Regions from separate parts of the Candidatus Clostridium eludens genome, predicted to be linked through region 2. Evidence: riboswitches for the same ligand, from Rfam matches in the RefSeq annotation. Region 2 holds a riboswitch; each other region holds the start of a gene.
The links. A riboswitch is a leader RNA that binds a small molecule or an ion and turns the genes downstream of it on or off. The one in region 2 is predicted to bind S-adenosylmethionine.
Positions count from the first base shown of each region.

Region 1: linked by a shared signal. The riboswitch ahead of ACJDU8_RS20285 (MetQ/NlpA family ABC transporter substrate-binding protein) and the one ahead of ACJDU8_RS06695 (methyl-accepting chemotaxis protein) in region 2 are both predicted to bind S-adenosylmethionine.
Region 3: linked by a shared signal. The riboswitch ahead of ACJDU8_RS02595 (ABC transporter permease) and the one ahead of ACJDU8_RS06695 (methyl-accepting chemotaxis protein) in region 2 are both predicted to bind S-adenosylmethionine.

Region 1 covers NZ_JBJHZX010000040.1:11,992-18,597, reverse strand. The annotation lists gene ACJDU8_RS20295 (MBL fold metallo-hydrolase) at 98-2,584, shown strand; gene ACJDU8_RS20290 (D-alanine--D-alanine ligase) at 2,654-3,544, opposite strand; SAM riboswitch class I at 3,781-3,886, shown strand; gene ACJDU8_RS20285 (MetQ/NlpA family ABC transporter substrate-binding protein) at 3,965-4,780, shown strand; gene ACJDU8_RS20280 (aminotransferase-like domain-containing protein) at 4,912-6,363, shown strand; gene ACJDU8_RS20275 (NUDIX domain-containing protein) at 6,360-6,606, shown strand, end outside.
Region 2 covers NZ_JBJHZX010000007.1:96,740-103,345, reverse strand. The annotation lists gene ACJDU8_RS06710 (hypothetical protein) at 1-401, shown strand, start outside; gene ACJDU8_RS06705 (hypothetical protein) at 429-1,157, shown strand; gene ACJDU8_RS06700 (pyridoxamine 5'-phosphate oxidase family protein) at 1,174-1,632, shown strand; SAM riboswitch class I at 1,774-1,876, shown strand; gene ACJDU8_RS06695 (methyl-accepting chemotaxis protein) at 1,958-3,595, shown strand; gene ACJDU8_RS06690 (GMC family oxidoreductase N-terminal domain-containing protein) at 3,650-5,353, opposite strand; gene ACJDU8_RS06685 (hypothetical protein) at 5,373-6,044, opposite strand; gene ACJDU8_RS06680 (DUF6803 family protein) at 6,226-6,606, opposite strand, start outside.
Region 3 covers NZ_JBJHZX010000003.1:12,058-18,663, reverse strand. The annotation lists gene ACJDU8_RS02610 (ABC transporter substrate-binding protein) at 1-291, opposite strand, end outside; gene ACJDU8_RS02605 (threonine synthase) at 306-1,505, opposite strand; gene ACJDU8_RS02600 (ABC transporter ATP-binding protein) at 1,536-2,324, opposite strand; gene ACJDU8_RS02595 (ABC transporter permease) at 2,342-3,136, opposite strand; SAM riboswitch class I at 3,311-3,418, opposite strand; gene ACJDU8_RS02590 (LysR family transcriptional regulator) at 3,791-4,660, shown strand; tRNA gene ACJDU8_RS02585 (tRNA-Leu) at 4,808-4,894, opposite strand; gene ACJDU8_RS02580 (VanW family protein) at 4,986-6,143, opposite strand; gene ACJDU8_RS02575 (competence/damage-inducible protein A) at 6,328-6,606, shown strand, end outside.

The DNA.
Region 1 (6,606 bases), on a different contig from region 2:
TAAAATACTATATAAGACATCTTGGGATTGGTTATGCATTGATTAAGGCTCTTTAGAATATGACATATTTACTGGGAGAGGGAGGTGATGTCACAATATGAACATTTCATTTTTAGGGGGAGCCAGAGAAGTAGGTGGAAGTTGTATACTTGTGAGAATATGTAATAGAAATATACTTATGGATTGCGGCATAAGACAGAGTTCTTCTAAAGATGCCCTTCCGGATTTTAAATCAATTCAGGAGCAGGGAGGGATAGATGCTGTAATTATAAGTCATTCTCACATGGATCATATAGGATCCCTCCCTATAATAAGTAAAGAATATCCCACAGCCAGGATATATACTACTAGAATGACAAAGGACTTAATGAGGGTACTTCTATATGACAGTTTAAAGATCATGAATAATAGGGAAGGGGAAATTCCTTTATATGCAGAGGAAGATGTTAAAAATATGTTAAATAATATCTTCCCCATAAACTATATGGTGGAATTCCCTATTTTTGAAGATATAAAACTTACATTCTACACTGCAGGACATATAGCAGGAGCTGCGTGTATTTATATTACCACGCCTCAGGGTTCTCTGTTTTATTCTGGAGATTTTTCTGTATTTTCACAAAAAACTGTAGAAGGATTAAAAGTTCCAAGGTTAAGACCGGATGTAGCAATTTTTGAAGCCACCTATGGAGACAGATTGCACTCCAACAGAGAAGTAGAAGAGGAACGGCTTATAGATATAATAAATGAATGTAAACAAAAAGGTGGTAAAATGTTAATTCCGGCTTTTGCTCTGGGCAGGGCACAGGAGGTATTGCTTACCATAAAAAAGGCATTGAATAAAAATTTATTAAAAGATATTAAGGTGTATGTAGATGGAATGATACGGGATATAAATAGAACCTATAAGTTAAATCCTCTATATCTTAAAAATTCTCTAGGTAAAAAAATATTAAAGGGAATTGAACCATTTTATGATGATAACATAATTTCAATAGATAATAATAAACTTAGGGAAAAAATATTAGAAGATAGGGAACCTTTAATAATAGTTTCAAGTTCTGGCATGCTTACAGGTGGATACAGTCAGTACTATGCGGAAAAGATAGCCCCTATGGAAAATGGATATATAGTTATGACAGGATATCAGGATGAGGAATCTCCGGGAAGAAAGCTCTTGGATCTTTTGAAAGAAGAAAAGGATAAGAAATTATATATAAATGAAAAAACAGTTCCTGTAAATTGTACAGTAAAAAATGTGGGACTTTCAGCTCACAGTGATAAAAGTGAAATAAAATCACTTATAAGTTTTTTGAATCCTGGGAATATATTTATAGTTCATGGAAATGAAAGTGTAATAGAAAATTTTTGCAGGCAGCTTTCCTCAGAAGTAAGGGGAAAAGTTTATGCACCTAAATGCAGTGAAATCTATGAGATGAATATAAATAAGCCTAGGAAACAATGGAAAAAGTCTTTGGATAAAGTTATGAATTGTGATGAGGAACTAAATGAAAATAACATGAAAAAATTATGGAAATTTGTATCGGTTAACTATGGAGAAAAGCTCTTTACCACAGAAGAGATGAATTATATATGGAATGGAAACAATAAAGTGAAAAATACTTTAGAGAATTTTCAAAGAATTATAATGAATTCTCCTTATTTTGAAAGTGACAATAGAAGATTATTTTTGTTTAAGTGTAAAAGTGAGGATGTAATTCAAGAAAGCCTAAAGAGAAAAGAACTTAAACCAAATGAATTAAGAGAACTTACCAATAAATATTTTAGTTGCTTTAATCCTAAAAAAGCAAGTTTTATGTATGATGAAAAAAAAGTAATTCTAAATTTTGATTTTCCGGCTGTGGTACATGAAAATATACATAGTAAAATAGAACAGTTTGAAAAGCAAGTAGGCTGGAAAGTAGAGATAAGTAATACTGTAAATATAAATGCAGCCTCTGAAATTGTAAATAGAATTTTACAGGATGTTTCTATTAAAAAGATATCTTATAGGTTGGAGCAGAGGCAGGCAGTAGTAATAACAAATTCTATATATGTTGTAGGAGAAGATAAGCTAAAGGAATTTCAAAATATTACGGGATTAAATTTATTAATTGAATGTGCTGAAGCTGGAGTAAAAGGAAGTACAGAGCATATTTATATGAAAGCTTCTGGCAGATGTGAAGCTATGGAACAAAATAAGGCTTTAAATTTAATTGAAGAGTTTTTTAGTAAAGAGGAATTCAAACCCTACAGAAAAGGTATCAAATCATGTTCTGATGAAAAATATATAGAACTTTCGTTTATAAGTTCTGTAATTGGAGAAAAGTATAAAACACATATTCAGCATTTAGCTAATATTACAGGGTGGAATATTAGCGCATCAAGCAGTGCAAACCAAAATGAAATAATAAAAATAGCGGCAGATATTTGTAAAAGAGAGAATATAAAATTAAAGAAAAATCCATCCTTTAATAGCGTGAATTTAAGTTTAGAACTAAAATTAGAGAACGTAAATATAGAAAATTTAGATAATGTAAAAGCAGAATTTGAACATAAAACAGGATGTACATTAAAATGGTGATATTTTGGGTATATTCAAATAAATAACTAGCCAGCATGCTAGTTATTTATTTTCAGATACTCTTAAAATTTACAGAGAGCATTGAATTATTTTGTCTAATAATTCTGTAAAAGATATATTTACTGCATTAGCACTTTTAGGAAAGAGGCTATTTTTAGTGAGTCCTGGTAGAGTATTCAGTTCAAGCACATAGGGAATTTTATTTTCTAGTATCATATCTACTCTAACGTATCCTTTGCACTTGAAAAGATTCCAGCACTTTCTGGATATTTCTTCAATTTCATTTTGCAGTGGTTTCTCAAATTCTACTACTATTTCATCACAGCCCCCATCTGCATATTTCGAAGTATAATCAAAGAAGTTGCCTTTAGGTTTTATAGCAAGTATTGGAAGGGTAGTTCCATTTAATATGCAGCAGGTTATTTCATCACCTGCTATATATTTTTCAATCATAACTTCTGTATCATAATTCAAAGCAAGGCGAACGGCAGCTTCTACATCTTCACTTTTTGTTATTATAGTAGTGGCTACACTTGAGCCACCACAGTTGGGTTTTACTACTACAGGGTATCCCATTTCTTCTAAGTATTTATAGTTAATATCTTCTATGGATTTAGTACATATCCAGCTGGCAGTGTTTATATTCTCAGAGCACAGTAATTTTTTACTTATGTCTTTATCCATGCAAATACCGCTGGTTAGAGGGCTGCAGCCTGAATAGGGAATATCCATAGTTTCAAAAACAGATTGAATTATACCATCTTCACCAAATTTGCCATGAAGTGCAATAAATGCAAAATCTATATCCTTCACTTTCTCCATTACATCACTTTTTTTATCTATAACAATAGGTATAATATCATATTTGTTTTTATCCATATAGTTTATTATTGATTTTCCTGAATTTAGGGAAACTTCTCTTTCAGAAGATATACCTCCCATTATGATTCCTATTTTCATATTATTAATTCCTCCAATATCAACTTTATTTTCCTATTTTTTGATTTTGGTGTAAAACCTCTTTAATATAATAATATACATTTTAATTAAAATATTAAAGAACCACACTATCAATATTTCAATTTAATAGTGGTTTTTTAGAGGAATTAATATGAATTTATTATGTTTTTGAAATGGTATTGACATTATTAAATTGTATGCTATAATTTATTCTGTAAGTTATGAATTTAATATAAGCTTTATCAAGAGTGGTGGAGGGACTGGCCCTATGAAGCCCGGCAACCAGTATTATTTTATAATACATTGGTGCTAATTCCTACAGCGTAAGCTGAAAGATAGGGGATAGTTTGAGATTTTTAGCTCGAGGTTATCCTCGGGCTTTATTATTTTTAATCTAATATCATAAGGGAGGAATAAGAAATGAAAAGAATATTAACCGCTATTTTATCATTAATAGTTATTTTTGCACTAGTTGGGTGCGGCTCACAAAAAAGTGAAGGCAGCACAAGTAAAAATGAGGACAAAACTACAATAAAGATAGGGGCATCTCCTCAGCCTCACAAAGAAATATTGGAAAAGGTTAAGCCTATACTGAAAAAGGAAGGATATGACCTGCAAATAGTTGAATTCACAGATTATGTAACTCCAAATAAAGCCTTAGAGTCAGGAGAAATAGATGCAAACTTTTTTCAACACATACCATATTTAGAAGAGTTTAATCAAAAGAATAACACAGACTTGACTTATGTTGCTAAAGTGCATATTGAACCAATGGGGGTTTATTCAAATAAGATTAAGAGTTTAAGTGAGTTAAAAGATGGAGCACAAATAGCTGTACCAAATGATGCTACAAATGAAGCCAGGGCTTTAAAGTTGTTGGCTGCTAAAGGACTCATAAAGGTAAAAGATGGAGACACCATATCAAAACTGGATATAACTGAGAACAAGAAAAACTTAAATATACAAGAGGTTGATGCACCGCAGCTTCCAAGAATTTTATCAGATGTAGATGCAGCCGTTATAAATACAAATTATGCATTAGAGGCAAATTTAAATCCAACAAAAGATGCCATTGCTATAGAATCAAAAGATTCACCTTATGCCAATATAATTGCTGTTAGAAAAGAAGATAAAGATAAACCTTATATTAAAGCTTTAGCAAAAGCTGTGAATGATCCACAAATTAAACAATTTATAAACGAAAAGTATAAGGGAAGTATAGTTCCGGCATTTTAAAAAATAAATAATTTTAACACAAAACACCTCATAGAATAAAGAATAGTACCTTTTAAGTATTTAACTGGGTATTATTCTTTATTTATTTCTTCATTTAATTGTGTAAAAATATAGTTGAGGTGAAATTTATTATGTTCTCTAATATTAAAATAGATAAAGATAGGCTTGTATATGTACAGGTAAAGGATTATATTAAAGATATGATATTAAAGGGGCTGCTTAGAAGTGATGAAAAACTGCCATCCACCAGGGAAATGGCTTCTATGTTTAATGTAAGCAGAAATACAATAATATATGCCTATGAATTTTTACAGGATGAGGGATTCGTATATATAAAAAAGGGAAAAGGTACTTTTGTATCAAATATTAAAGTGGATTTTCAGGGAAAGTGGAGTGTAAACTGGGAGAATGAAATAAACAACTATGGAAAACTTTCAGAAAAATTAGATATAATTAAACATGAGGCGAAATGGCAGAAGGGAATGATATCTTTTAAAAGTATAGCTCCTGATGAAAATCTGTTTAATGTAGGTGAGTTTAAGAGGGCATTTTTAAACAGGATGTCTATTGAGGGAGAAAAAGTACTGAATTATGGATATGCCAAAGGATACAGGCCCCTTATTCAATATTTGCTTAAATATATGGAAAATAAGGGTGTGGATATACAGGAAAAGGACATACTTATAACAAATGGTTTTACAGAAGGCTTTGATTTGATATTGTCCTGTATTACAGAGAAGGGAGACAATATAATATGTGAGAATCCAACTCACAATACTGCAATTAAGATTATGAAGTTGCACGGGCTTAATATAACAGGTGTAGATATGGAGAAGGATGGAGTAAATTTAAGCATACTTGAAAAAGAATTACAAAAAAATAAATTCAAAATTTCATATTTTGTTCCTTCTTATCATAATCCCACAGGTATTGTTATGTCTCCAGAAAAAAGAGTTTGTGTATATAATATGCTTAAATCTTATAATGTACCTATAATTGAAGATGGTTTTAATGAGGAGCTTAGATATTTAGGAGCTCATGTATCACCTATTGCTGCCTTTAGTGGCTCTGGTAATAGTGTTATATATATAGGCAGCTTTTCAAAGATACTATTTCCTGGAATAAGAATAGGTTGGATATTAGGGGATAAGACGCTTATAGGATACTTGGAAAGTGTAAAAAGGGCCAGAAATATCCACACTTCTTCACTTGACCAGGCAGTTTTTTATGACTATCTAAATTGCGGCAATTTTGATAAATACATAAAAAAGGCTAGAAGAGTGTATAGGGAAAAGTATGAATTTGCACTAAAATGTGCAAGAAAGTATATAAAAAATAGAGAAATACTTGGGGAAGGGGGACTGCATATATTTGTAAAATTAAAAAATATAGATGCCAGAAAACTCTTAGATAAATGTTGTGAAAGAAGGATCATATTTACTCCAGGGGATGTATTTTACGTGGATGACAAAGGCTATGATACTTTGAGATTAGGGTTCTCAAGACTTAATAAAGAAGATATAAAAAGGGGTTTCATGATCATTGGAGAAGAAATTGAAAAATTAGGAGGATATGTAGAATGAAAAGAATATCAAAAGAATTACTATACGAAGGAAAATGGGTTAGGCTAGAAGAAGTAACTTATTCAGGGAAAAACAATGAAATACTGAAATGGGAGAGTATAGAAAGAACCAATACTACAAGTACGGTGATAATAATAAGTAAACTGGTACCATCTAACAGATATATATTTATAAAACAATATAGACCTGCCATTGACAAGTATGTTATTGGATTTCCGGCAGGACTTGTAGAAAATGAAGATT
Region 2 (6,606 bases):
TTCAGCGAAGAGGTGTACACTATACAGAAAAAGCTTTAGAGAAAATTGATCCTGATGTTTATCAATTAATAGGATCAAATGTATTCTTTGCTTCACTTGGGGCTAGGGACCAAAAAACAAAATCAGTTCCAGAATCATTAATTTTAAGGGATGGAACAACTATAATAACAGATCCAACACCTTTGGACCAAAATCCTTATAGTGTAGACTATATAGATGGTAAATTCGTACTAGTTGATAATGAAAAAATAATAGAAGAAGTTGATTTCTGGGAGAAACCAGATTACTATGGAAAAGTTACTAGTAGTGGTACACCAATGGATTCAGTAGTATTTGCAAGACCTCAGAGATTAAATATAACGCCATCATCATATTGCTATTTTTGGAAGAATAATCATTGATGCAAATACTGTGATTTGGTTCCTCATTTGAGTAAAGATGGAGTTATAAAGAAAAAGTTAACACCTCAGGATGCATATGAAACAGTAAAGGAGGCATTAAAGCAGAAAGGGAGATTTACAACTATATGCATGACTATGGACTCAGATACCAATGGTGTGGTACCATTTGATGCTGAGGCTGATTATTACATTGAGATTTTAAAAGCAATAGGTCAGAACTTTAAAACAAGGAGATTCCCAAGCCAAATAATAACAACTGCATTAAATGAAGAGCAACTAGGGCGTTTATATAATGAAACAGGGTTAACAAGTTATACTTCTGATATAGAGGTTCTAAATAATGATTTATTTAAATGGATTTGTCCTGGTAAAGAAGAGTGGGTTGGATATAATGAATGGAAAAATCGTCTTAAAAGGGCAGTCAATATTTTTGGGAAAGGAAATGTAAATTCAGGAATTGTTGGAGGCGTTGAACTAGCAAAGCCAAATGGGTTTAAAACTGAAGACGAAGCACTTAAAAATACACTTGAAGAAGCGGAAGATCTAATGAGCAGTGGTGTATCAGTCGTATATATTGTTTGGGTTCCAAGACCGCTTTCATTTTTTGGAGATCAGAAGAATGCATCACTGGAATATTATGTAAGGTTAGCTAAAGGCCTTAATGATATTAGAACAAAATATGGATTAACAATAGATTTTGACGATTATCGCAGATGCGGGAATCATCCTAATTCTGATTTACAGAGAGTGTTATAAAGGGGTGAAGAATGAAATGGCAAACATAAATGATATAAAGAATATTATTAATAATTCAGAGACCACAAAGATACTTGCAACTGTTGGAATAAACGGCATACCTCATACCAGTGTAAAGCAGACCATCCATATTAATGAAGAAGGGAATATTGAATATGTTGAACTTTTTGAGTCGTCACAAAGTTATAGAAATATAACAGGAAGTATATGGTATGATAAAAAAGTTTCAATTGCAATATGCGGAAAAAATAAAGAAAGCTATACAATAATTGGCAGACCAGTGAAAATACTCATTACAGGGAGATATTTCGAAGAGATATATTCAGATATCCTTGAAAAATTAGGATTTGATATGGCAGCGGTTGTTATTATTGAACCCGAATCCATAGAAAATCAATCTCCAAGAGATAAGTTTGAAAAGCAGGAAAAAGATAAGCCATTCTTTAAGCATTTAGATAGAATTAAAAAGGCCTAGAAATAGATTAAGCAATGGTTTCGTTGAAGAAGCATTTATATATTTAATATAAACAATCTCTATAATGTTTATAAAATTATTGACAAATTGTAGCTTTAATGTATATAATTTATTGTAATAAAAATGAATACAATATATACTCTCTTATCAAGAGTGGTGGAGGGACTGGCCCTGTGAAGCCCGGCAACAGCTAGAAGTCTAGAAATGTGCTAAATCCTGAAGGATATTTCCTTGGAGATGAGAGGATGCTGTAGTTTTTTGGCCTCTTCTTATTGTTATGAGAAGAGGCTTTGTATTTTAATTTTACTTTGGGGAGGGTTTGAACATGGAAAATAAAAAAATAGGGGCCATATTTGGTACGATTTCAGTATTTTTAACAGCAGTAGTTTTTATTGTTTCCACTATTGTAGGAGGAAGAGGCATTATATTAAATAACATTATATGGGTTCTGGCAATTATAATTTTAGTTACAACTATTCTGACAATGTTAAAATTGAATCTTAAATCATTGTCAGATATTGACAAATCTATAAAAGAAATATCTCAGGGAGATTTAACGAAAAAAATAAAAGTACATGAAAGAAGCATATTTAGTGATTTATGCTCCAATATAAATGTATTAATTCTAAGTATGAGAGGATTTATAAATGAAACAAACATAATGACTGATAAAGTTGTAAACCACTGTGAAGATTTAAGTTCAAATGCAATGCTGGTGGAAAGTTCGGGAGAAGAGACCAGTTCCGCTATAAACAATATATCCCAGGATATGATAGAGCAGATGAATGATGTAATTACAACAGAAACGCTTATTAAAGAGTTTATAGAAGGTCATAAATCTATATCAGAAAATGGGGGATTAATTGAAAGTAATGCTTATTCTATGATGGAAGTAGTGAAACATAGTAATAAAATATGTGAAGAATTAATTAAAAAGATGAATCAGTCTTCAGACTTAAATGCAAATTTAGTATCAAAAGTAAAAAATTTATATGAAAAAGCTTTTAAAATTCAGAATATAGCAGATGCAGTAAATAATATAAGCAAAAACACTAACCTGCTTTCTCTAAATGCTTCTATAGAAGCTGCAAAGGCAAAGGAAAGCGGTTCAGGTTTTGCAGTAGTGGCAAATGAAATAAGAAAACTAGCTGCTATATCTTCTAATCAGGCCAGAGAAATACAGTGTATAATAGACGAAATTAAATCAGAAATAACAAATATATCTTCTAGTATGGATAATGAAGTGGAAATATTTAATGAAACCATAACATTTTCTAATGCCACAAAGGAAAATTTAGATAATATATATAGGGAAAGTAAAAAGTCTATAGATTCCATAGAAAGTATAAATAAAGTTATTAATATACAAAATAAGAAGATAATTGATATAAAAGATTTAATGGGACAAGTATCTGAAATATCGGAAAATACTTCTGCAGCTACCCAGCAGGTTGCTGCAGCTTCACAGGATCAAGTATCTGCCATGAAAAGTGCATTTGAATCTATTTCGAATTTATCAGATATGAATAAAAAGTTAAAAGAAGGTATTTCCTCTTTTGCTAAAGACTACAAAGTAGATGAAGAAGTATACAACAATATAGAAATGGGATTAAAAGAACTCAGGCGAATAGCACAAATTGAGGGCTTGAGTACCATGGATTATAATATTTGTACTGAAATATTAACAAAAAATATAGATAAATGTCCTTATTTTGAACTATTTGGATTAGTACAAAAGGATGGACTTAGAAAGGCTATAACCCTGGATTATAAAGAAGAAGATGTATATACTAGTTTTTTGCACAGACCTTATTTTAAACAATCAATAACAGGCAGAGAATATCAATCCCAACCGTATATATCTGTAGATACTAATAATTACTGTATAGCACTTTCAGTTCCGGTTATAGATAAGAAAGGTGAAATTGTAGGGGTGCTAATGGGAGATTTAATATTGGGATAATAAATATAAGACTTATCTCAAATACTGCCATTGATAACACCCCTATCATCAAAGCTAACTAAAATATTTATCCGCTATTTTTTCAGCTGTACGTGCTGCCAGAGCTTGTGTTGTAAGGGTGGGATTAGCCCCACCCAAACCATTATAAAGTACACTGTTATCTGCAATGAATAATCTTTTAACTTGTTTGGCTTCGCAATTTGTATCAGTAACATACCCCATACGCATAGTGCTGTGCATATGGACCAACAGGTTGTGTGTGCAGTCTGTACGTATAATTTTATTAGCGCCTGCTTTTTTAAGTATATCTGCCGCAATAGCAGCAAGCTTATTTCTTTTTTGTATGTCGTTTTTGCATGGAATATATTTGATTACAGGAATAAAACCATTTTCATCTTTTATAAGATTATCCAGCGTAACTGTATTTAGTATACTTGCCTCGTCATCAGTAAATAGTAGAATACTTAGTGTCCTTGGGTATTCCATCATAATTTCTTTAAGCTCCTGTCCTACTATCCTGCCTCTAATATCCCAGGACTCTTCGGCATTAGGTTTATGTAAAAAGTTGTAACCATAGTTACTTAATGAATATGATAATGTGGAATATATCCCAGGACTTACCCCTAGTCCCTGAAGTGCACCGAGTCCCGGATAGTCAAATCTAGCTGCTGAATTTTGTCCTGCATAGGGTTTTACATCAGGAGTACCTAATATGTCCATTAAAACCTTTTCGTCAAATATACCAGATATGCAATCAAACCAGTGGTTTGTTAATCCTTTTCCTACCCAAGGATTGTTTGGAAGCTTTGAATTAAGCCACAACCTAGGAGATTCAATAGCTCCAGCTGCCATGACTATAACTTTCGCATTAAGTTCACCCTTTTCTCCTGTCCATGTATCTTTATATTTAACACCTACGGATTTTAAATCTCCACTTGTATCTTTTTCTATTATAATTTTGGTGGCAAATGTATTGGGCCTGACTTCTACATTACCAGTTTCTAAAGCTAGGGGAATATAACTAACTAGTGTAGAACGTTTTGCTACTTTTTCTACAGAAGGTCCAATACGACAACCGTTAATACAATGGCCGCAAAGGGTACAGCCCTCTGTACTATATTCAAACTTAAAATCTGAATTTTTTACATTTGGATTGGGAGGTAAAATTGCATTGGGTTGGGGGCGGTATCCTGGATTTGTTACGTTAAGTGTTTTTAAAAGTGGCCATCCTGTTTTCTTGGCACCATAAAAAAATAATTCTTCCTTATCTGTCATTGGAGCCTGAGAAACAGGAAGTGTTGATTCAACTTTTTCATAGTATGGAATTAGTTCCTCATAGGAAATTGGCCAGACATTATTCATAGAAATAGGAAAAGCCCTAGGAGAGTTTCCGAAATAGAGCAGTGTAGATCCTCCTATGCTGGAGCTTTGCCAGGCGAAACCTCCTTGTGGAATTTTTCTAAACCAAGCAGGCCTGCTTCTATCTGCAGGTCCCCAACGAAATCTTCCAATTATATTATCGTTTGTATCTCCTTCATAATCTGTAAAACATCTATGTAAAATTTCAGCACTCAGATCCTCAGTGCTAGTGGAGCTTATATCTCCATGCTCTTTAAGTGGACTAGGCCATTTTTTATTTCCATACCATGTTCCTGCTTCTAGCAATAAAACTTTTATACCCTTTTCTCCCAATTCTTTTGCAACCACGGCACCTCCACCGCCTGCACCAATAATTATAACATCAGCATTCTTTGTCATAAAACAGCCCTCCTGTTTTTTATTCGGTAAATTTCTCCAACAAATAGCCGCGGAAAGTATGATATCCCTTGGAAGGTCCGGGGTATCCAACTTGTTCCCAACCTATTGGGAAATATTCTATTTTTCGTTTGTTAGGTGTTTCCATACTGGTTGAACCATATGCTGACCATTCAGTGTAGTAGCCTATTGTAACAAACATAATTATTGCACCTATTATAGCAATTATAACACCTGGATTATTGTAAAAAGGTATAGGTAAATGTGCAGGGTTCACTTTTAATTCTTCCAGAAGAGTTATTGCACGAAAACGATCATCTGGTGCTAGCGATGCAAATATACATTTGTGAGCAAATAATTTTTCATCTATAGAATTCTTATTCTCTTTAGAAGTAATCAATTGTCTAGCAGCTACATCCAGCATTTTTGCAGTGGCATTAGCCAGATAAATGTTAAAATTTGATATGGGTGTATGTAAAGAAATAAAATTATTTAACAGCCATATTTCATATCCATGGGTATTACAGTCCAGTGCCCCGAATAATTGAATAGGCCCCTGATTTTCTGCTAATTTGGGGGTCTTTGGTATTGTAGCATCTACTAATGCTTTAAAGGTTATTTTGGTACGGGGCAGGGGATATTTGCTTTGGTTTTTTATCATTTCAGGAAAAAGTTTAAAAATATTTAAATTCATATATTTGGCTCCATTGATATTAATAATATAATTTTCATTTGATAGATTGCTTAATAGACATAGTTTGTCGTTAATATGAAATTTTATTCATAAGTAGTATTATATTCAGATTATAAAAAAACAAAAACAGGCTTTTATAGCCCGTTTTTATATAGAATTTCAGTTTCCATTCATTTAGCCCCTACATCTTGTGCATTGCCGGCATGTTATTTATAATTTTAGGATCTACCATACCGAAAATCATTGCAATGTGTGCCACTATTAAAAAACCTCCTACAAGGATGAAGTGAATTCGCATTTTTTCTTCTGCTGTTTTATCTTTAAATAGTATATTTAGTTCCATTAATGCTATGGGGAGTAAAAATACTACACCACTTAAATAAAAACCTACTGCAACTACATCTATCCATGTATACCATCCGCTAGTTTTGGTAAGTGGGATTACTGCATTGAAAAAGAGATAAATGAATATTCCGGTAAAGTAAAATCCATCAAATATACCAACAATTTTGTTTAAGGTTCTTAAACCCCCATTTTTAATTCTGTAGAAAATTATAAAAAA
Region 3 (6,606 bases), on a different contig from region 2:
TCCTATATCAAGTTTTCCACCTGCAAATGCTTCAACCATAGGAGGCCCAGAGACAAAACTTTGAAATTTAATTTTTATATTATCATTTTTAAATTCTTCATCAAGCCATCCCTTATTTTTTGCAATAATTAAAAGTGCATGATTTATTCCCGGCTGATAGCCTATATTTATTTCTTTTAACTTTGATTGTTCTTGTTTTTTACTGCTTGATGAATTATTCGCTTGTCCGCAGCCAGATAAAGCAAGTAAGCTTATCAAAAGTACTGTAATTATAGAAAATATTTTTTTCATATTATTCATCTCCTTTAAATATCTGCATTAATTTCAGCTACTGGTAATTTTTCCTTAATTAAATCAGGATATTTCAATCCACTTCCAGTATTTAAAAGCACTATTTTTTCATCAGATTTCAAAAAACCCTCTCTTAACAGTTTTTTAACTCCTGCAACTAAAGACGCTCCTTCCGGACATATAAACAATCCTTCTGTCTTTGCCAAAATATCAAGCAATTCCACAATTTCAGAATCTTTTACCTCTATTGCTGTACCATTACTTTTTCTTACTGCATCTAAAACTATGAAATCTCCTAAAGCCTTAGGTACCCTTATTCCACCTGCTATAGTATTAGCACCTTTGCAAAACTCAGAATCTTTAGTTCCCTCATTAAATGCCTTTACAATAGGATTGCATCCTTCTGCTTGAACAGCTATAAGTTTAGGAACTTTGTCTTTAATCCATCCCAATTCCTTGAGTTCTTGAAAGGCTTTCCATATTCCTATTATTCCAACTCCTCCCCCTGTTGGATAAAGTATAGCATCCGGAAATTCCCAATTAAAGTACTCTGCAATTTCAAATCCCATTGTCTTTTTTCCTTCAATTCTATATGGTTCTTTAAGAGTGGCAGCATCAAACCATCCATGTTTCTCTACACCTTTTGATATTATTTTTCCAGCATCAGATATTAATCCTTTTACAAGATAGGTTTTTGAACCATATACATAAGCTTCCTTTTTAGCAAGCTCAGGGGCATCCTCTGGCATAGCAACTACAAGCTCAATTCCTGCTTTACTGGAATATGCTGACCAGGCTCCTCCTGCATTTCCTGCAGTTGGCATAGCTATGGTTTTTATTCCAAGCTCTTTTGCCTTAGATATCCCAACGGCAGCTCCTCTGGATTTGAAAGTGCCTGTAGGGTTTAATGCTTCATTTTTTATATAAAGTTCCTTTGCACCTAATTTTTCCCCCAAATTCTGAATTTTAAGTACTGGAGTATCACCCTCCCCAAGTGTAACTATATTTTTCTCATCTTCAATTGGAAGTAACTCTTCAAATCTAAACAGTCCTTTCTTCCTTGTCTTAAAGATATCCTTGTTCACTTCTTTTTTTACCCTTTCAAGATCATATTTTACCAGCAGCGGACCTCCGCAATGGCATAGATTATGTGGTTCATCTTTTGAATACCTTTCTCCACACTTTGAACATTCTAAATAATTAAAATAACTCATGACTTTACTCTCCCTTATTTAATTTTATTTTTATATATTATATGAAAATGGATTTTCCACTTTTGTAAAAAATTCATTATATATTTCACTTTTAATCCGTGAAAAATCATAACTTCCTCTATCTCTAGGTCTTGAAAGTTCTACTTTTACCACCCTTTTTATTCTTCCAGGCCTGCTGGATAAAACAATCACCCTATCACCTAAATAAATCGCCTCGTCTATATCATGGGTTACAAGAATCATTGTAGTATTTTGTTTTTTCCATATTTTCAATATTTCCTGCTGCATATTAATACGGGTCATAGCATCTAATGCTCCAAAAGGTTCATCAAGAAGAAGCAGTTTAGGTTTATTTACAAGTGCTCTTGCAATACTTATTCTCTGTTTCATTCCTCCAGACAGCTGCTCGGGATATGATTTTGCAAAGCCGTCCAGTTCGACCAGTTCAAGCTGTTCATTTACTAATTCTGCTTTTTTCCTCTTAGATAATTTTTTGCTTATTCCAAACTCTATATTTTTTTCTACTGTAAGCCATGGAAAAAGTCTTGACTCTTGAAATACCATACCTCTATCTATACCTGGACCTTTTACAGGCTTATCGTAAGAATAAATATTGCCCCTATAATTTGTATCTAATCCCACTATAGTTCTAAGCAAGGTACTTTTTCCACACCCACTTGCCCCTACAATGCTTAAAAATTCTCCTTGTCTAACTGACAGGTTAATATCATCCAATACATTGAGGTAACCATTATCAACTTTAAAATCTTTATTCAAATTTTCTATTTTAATAGCCTCATAACTTTCATCAGCACTCATGTAATATTTACTCCTCTCTAACTTTGATTATTTGTATCCCATTTTATAATTACAAACTGAAATTTTTTTATTAAATAATCTATCAAAAATCCAACTACGCCTATAGAAAAAACTCCAACCAACATAACATCCGGCTGAGATAATTCCCTAGCATAGGATATTGAATATCCTATGCCAGACGTGGCAGCAATTATTTCCGCTGTTATAACACTCATCCATGCACTTCCGATTCCAATTCTCAATCCTGTAAAAATAGATGGAAGTGCCGAAGGAAAAACTATTTTTGTCAGTACCTGAAATTTATTTTTTTCTAATATCTCAGAGACTTCTAAATATTTTTTATCTGCTCCTTTTATACCATGAATAGTATTTATAAGTATGGGCCAAAAACTTCCAATTGCTATTACAGTTATTTTAGAAGCCTCATCTATACCCATCCACAATATAAGTACAGGAACCCAAGCTACAATAGGAATTGGTCTCAAAAGACCTATAAGCAAATCAACAGCTTTTTCGGCTATTTTAAACAGTCCAATCAATGTTCCACATACTACACCCAGAGAAGCTCCTATAAGATATCCTTTTATAACCCTTAATATACTTATAAATAGATTTCTAGCTAAATCACCACTTTTCACCATGTCTAAAAAAGCCAAAAATATGGTATGAGGAGATGGAAGAACTGACTGCTTAACAAGTCCCTTATTACTTAGTAATTGCCATAATATAATCACTATTACAGGGAGTATTAATGCAATAAGTATATTTCCAATAAATTTAATTTTTTTATTTAATTCTGATTTTACATTCATTATTATTCACCCCGTCATAATATATAAAGAAATTTGCTAATATAAAAAATATTCAAACTATTTTTTTTGCACAATATCATAAATTTGACTTATACATATTGTAAATTTAAAAAGCTGTTTTTCAAATAAGAAAAACAGCTTAAATCCAAGTTAAAAGTCTTAACTTAACTATCCTTCTTATCTCTCAGAATAATTATATTCTGCAGGAATTGACACCGATACATAATAAATGCCGGTTGTCGGGCTTCATAGGGCCAGTCCCTCTACCTCTCATGATAAGATAATACTTTATCAGTATTAATATGAAATTTTATTATTTATAAAAAATAAAACCTCTATCCTCTAATTACAGAGGCAGAAATTTTCCGCGGTTCCACTCTGTTTACTGCAAATAATTACCTCCATCGCAGCAACTTTTGAATTAATTACTCAAGAATGCACTTCAGTTAATTCATTCCAAGATCTCTCACAGCTCAATAAAGATCTCTCTCTTAGGACTTTTTTAACTTACTCTTTCTATCATAGTAAATATACTTTTATAATTTCTTAATTTCATGTATCATTATATCAGACAAAAAAACATATTTCAAATACTTAAAAGGTATTGAATTAATACAAATAAGATATAAATAGCAGATAGAGGTGAACATTTCTATGGATATTAGACAACTTAGATACTTTTTAGCTATAGTAGAAAATGGCAGCATAACTAAAGCTGCAGAACAGCTTCATATCGCACAACCGCCACTTAGCCAACAACTAAAATTACTTGAAGATGAACTTGGATTAAAACTAATAGAAAGAAATACAAGAAAAATACAAATAACTGATGCAGGCAGAATACTTCAATATCGCTCCAAACAAATTTTAGATCTGGTCAAAAATACAAAAGAAGAATTAAATAATTTAAAAGAGGGATTTAAAGGCTTACTTTCTTTGGGAACTGTGCCATCTTCTGGCACTACAATCTTATTAAAAAAACTCAATCACTTTCATGATAAATATCCACATATAAATTTTAAAATACGAGAGAGCAATACTTCTCAAATTTTAAAACTGCTTGATATAGGCACTATAGAAATAGGCTTGGTATTTACTCCTTTTGATTCTGAAAAATTCGAATCATTATTACTATCAAGTGAATCAATGGTAGCAGCAGTAAATCAGGATGTATTTTTTACAAATTTCAAAGATAAGATTAGTTTGAATGATTTAATAAACAAGCCCTTAATAGTTGATCATAAGTTTAAAGATATGTTAATTTCCTCGTGCCAGCAAATTGGATTTGAACCAAGAATACTTTGCGAAAGTGAAGATGCACGTGCAGTGCTCCTTTGGGCTAATACTGGAATTGGTATAGGAATAGTTCCAGAATCCGCCTCAGAACTCATCCCTGGTCTAAATTTAAAATACATTGATATAAATGAACTTTCTCTAAAAGCACGTCCTGCTGTAGTATGGATTAGAAATAGATATTTATCTGACGTAGCTAAAGATTTTCTAAAAACTTTTAAAGGAAATTGACCTATGAAGAAGGTATCTTACTAAATTGAACATTTCAAATAATTTTCCCAAATAAAAAAGCATTAGAATTTGACCTTTTAATTAAACATTCTAATGCTGAATTATTTTTCTATAAACATTCTATAAATTTTTTATATTGTCAGGTTTTGGTGCGGATAACAGGACTTGAACCTGCATGAAGTTGCCCTCACTAGGACCTGAACCTAGCGCGTCTGCCAATTCCGCCATATCCGCACAAAGTACTTAGTTATTATAACATATTTTTTAAATTAAGTTAATATATAAAACATATAAATTCCATACTAATAAACAATAATATTTTTATCTAGTTTGCTGCAGCAGAGTTTGAATATAAGTTAAAAACTACATTTCCCCCAGAAGTATATCCTTGTATATATATAGGATATTTAAAATCATTTCTAAATTTGTAATCTATATTTCCATAATCTACAGTAGCATCCATTCCTTCATCTACATAGTGTACAGGAAGTGTATGGTGAACTCTTTCTACAGATGTAAGTCCTGCATTATTAACCGCATTGTAAAGTGTCGTAGATACCTGACATATTCCCCCGCCTAATCCTGTTTCCAGTTTATCTCCAATAATAACAGGGGCAGCCTGGTATCCTTTGGCTGCAGTTCTTTGTCCAACAACTCCGTTAAAACTAAAGGTACCTCCTGGCATTACCACATATCCATTTATACTCCCGGTAGCAAGTTGTATGTTATTTGCCCTTTCTGCTGAGGATATGCTTCCGTAGTTTGTACTAAAACTGGATATTAATGTATCTACAGTTTTTAGTTCATCTTCTTTTATTGAGGCTTCAACTGATTGTAATTCTGCCTTTATGCTTACATCCTCATGTATATTACCATTTATTTTAGACGATAATTCTTTCTCCAGGGCTTTCCTGTTCAATTTAACTCCATTCTGCTGAGGAGTTATTTGAAAACCAAAGTTTGCCATTTTTAAAGATGCATTTATAGGATCTAAATTGACATCCTTTTCCATGCCATCTACAAATGCCTCTAAAGGTTTTTTGTCATAAGTAAATTTCAATGTATATTTTACAGCTTCGGGGGCATTTAAAAGTTTATACTTTTTTAATATGTTACTGTCCTTCCCATATGAATAAGCCTGATTTACCACTTCATCTACATTATATTTGGCACCGAGATTTGAATAAGGCAGCTCATATTTTTTATCTCCAGCTGTTACAATAATTTTCTTATTCTGTATCTCATCTGAATAGGCAGTTTTTATTATATTTTTAGCCTCTGATTTGGTTTTTCCAGAAAGATCTATATTGTTTATAGAAACTTTAGGATAGACTAAGTTATCCCAGTATTTTATATCATTATAATGATATACTATAAATCCGCAACTTATGCTTATAAAAATAGCTAAAGCACATATAATTGCCACTGATAACCTTTTTTTCAACAACTTTCTTGACTCCTTCGACCGATCCTTTCTACTCATTTTGACCACCTCTTTATTTCTACATAGTTATTATACTATACAGTTATAACTTTTTGTATGTAAAATCTGATAATTTAATTTTATATTATTTTCTAAAAACAGACATAATTTTATGCTATTATAAAACTATAGCAATTTAATTAAAAAATAGTTCAAATACTTAAAAGACGGAGGTAATAGAGTCATGAAAGCTGAGATATTATGTGTAGGTACCGAAATCTTATTAGGAGATATAGTAAATACCAATGCCCAATTTATTTCTAAAGAATTGGCCAATTTAGGTATAGAAGTATACCACCAATCTGTAGTAGGAGATAATCCTAAAAGACTTTTAGACGAACTTGAAACTGGCTTTAAAAGATCTGATATTATAATTACTACAGGCGGTCTTGGACCTACCCAGGATGATTTAACCAAAGAAACCAGTGCTAAGTTCTTTAACAGAGAACTTTTATTAGATGAA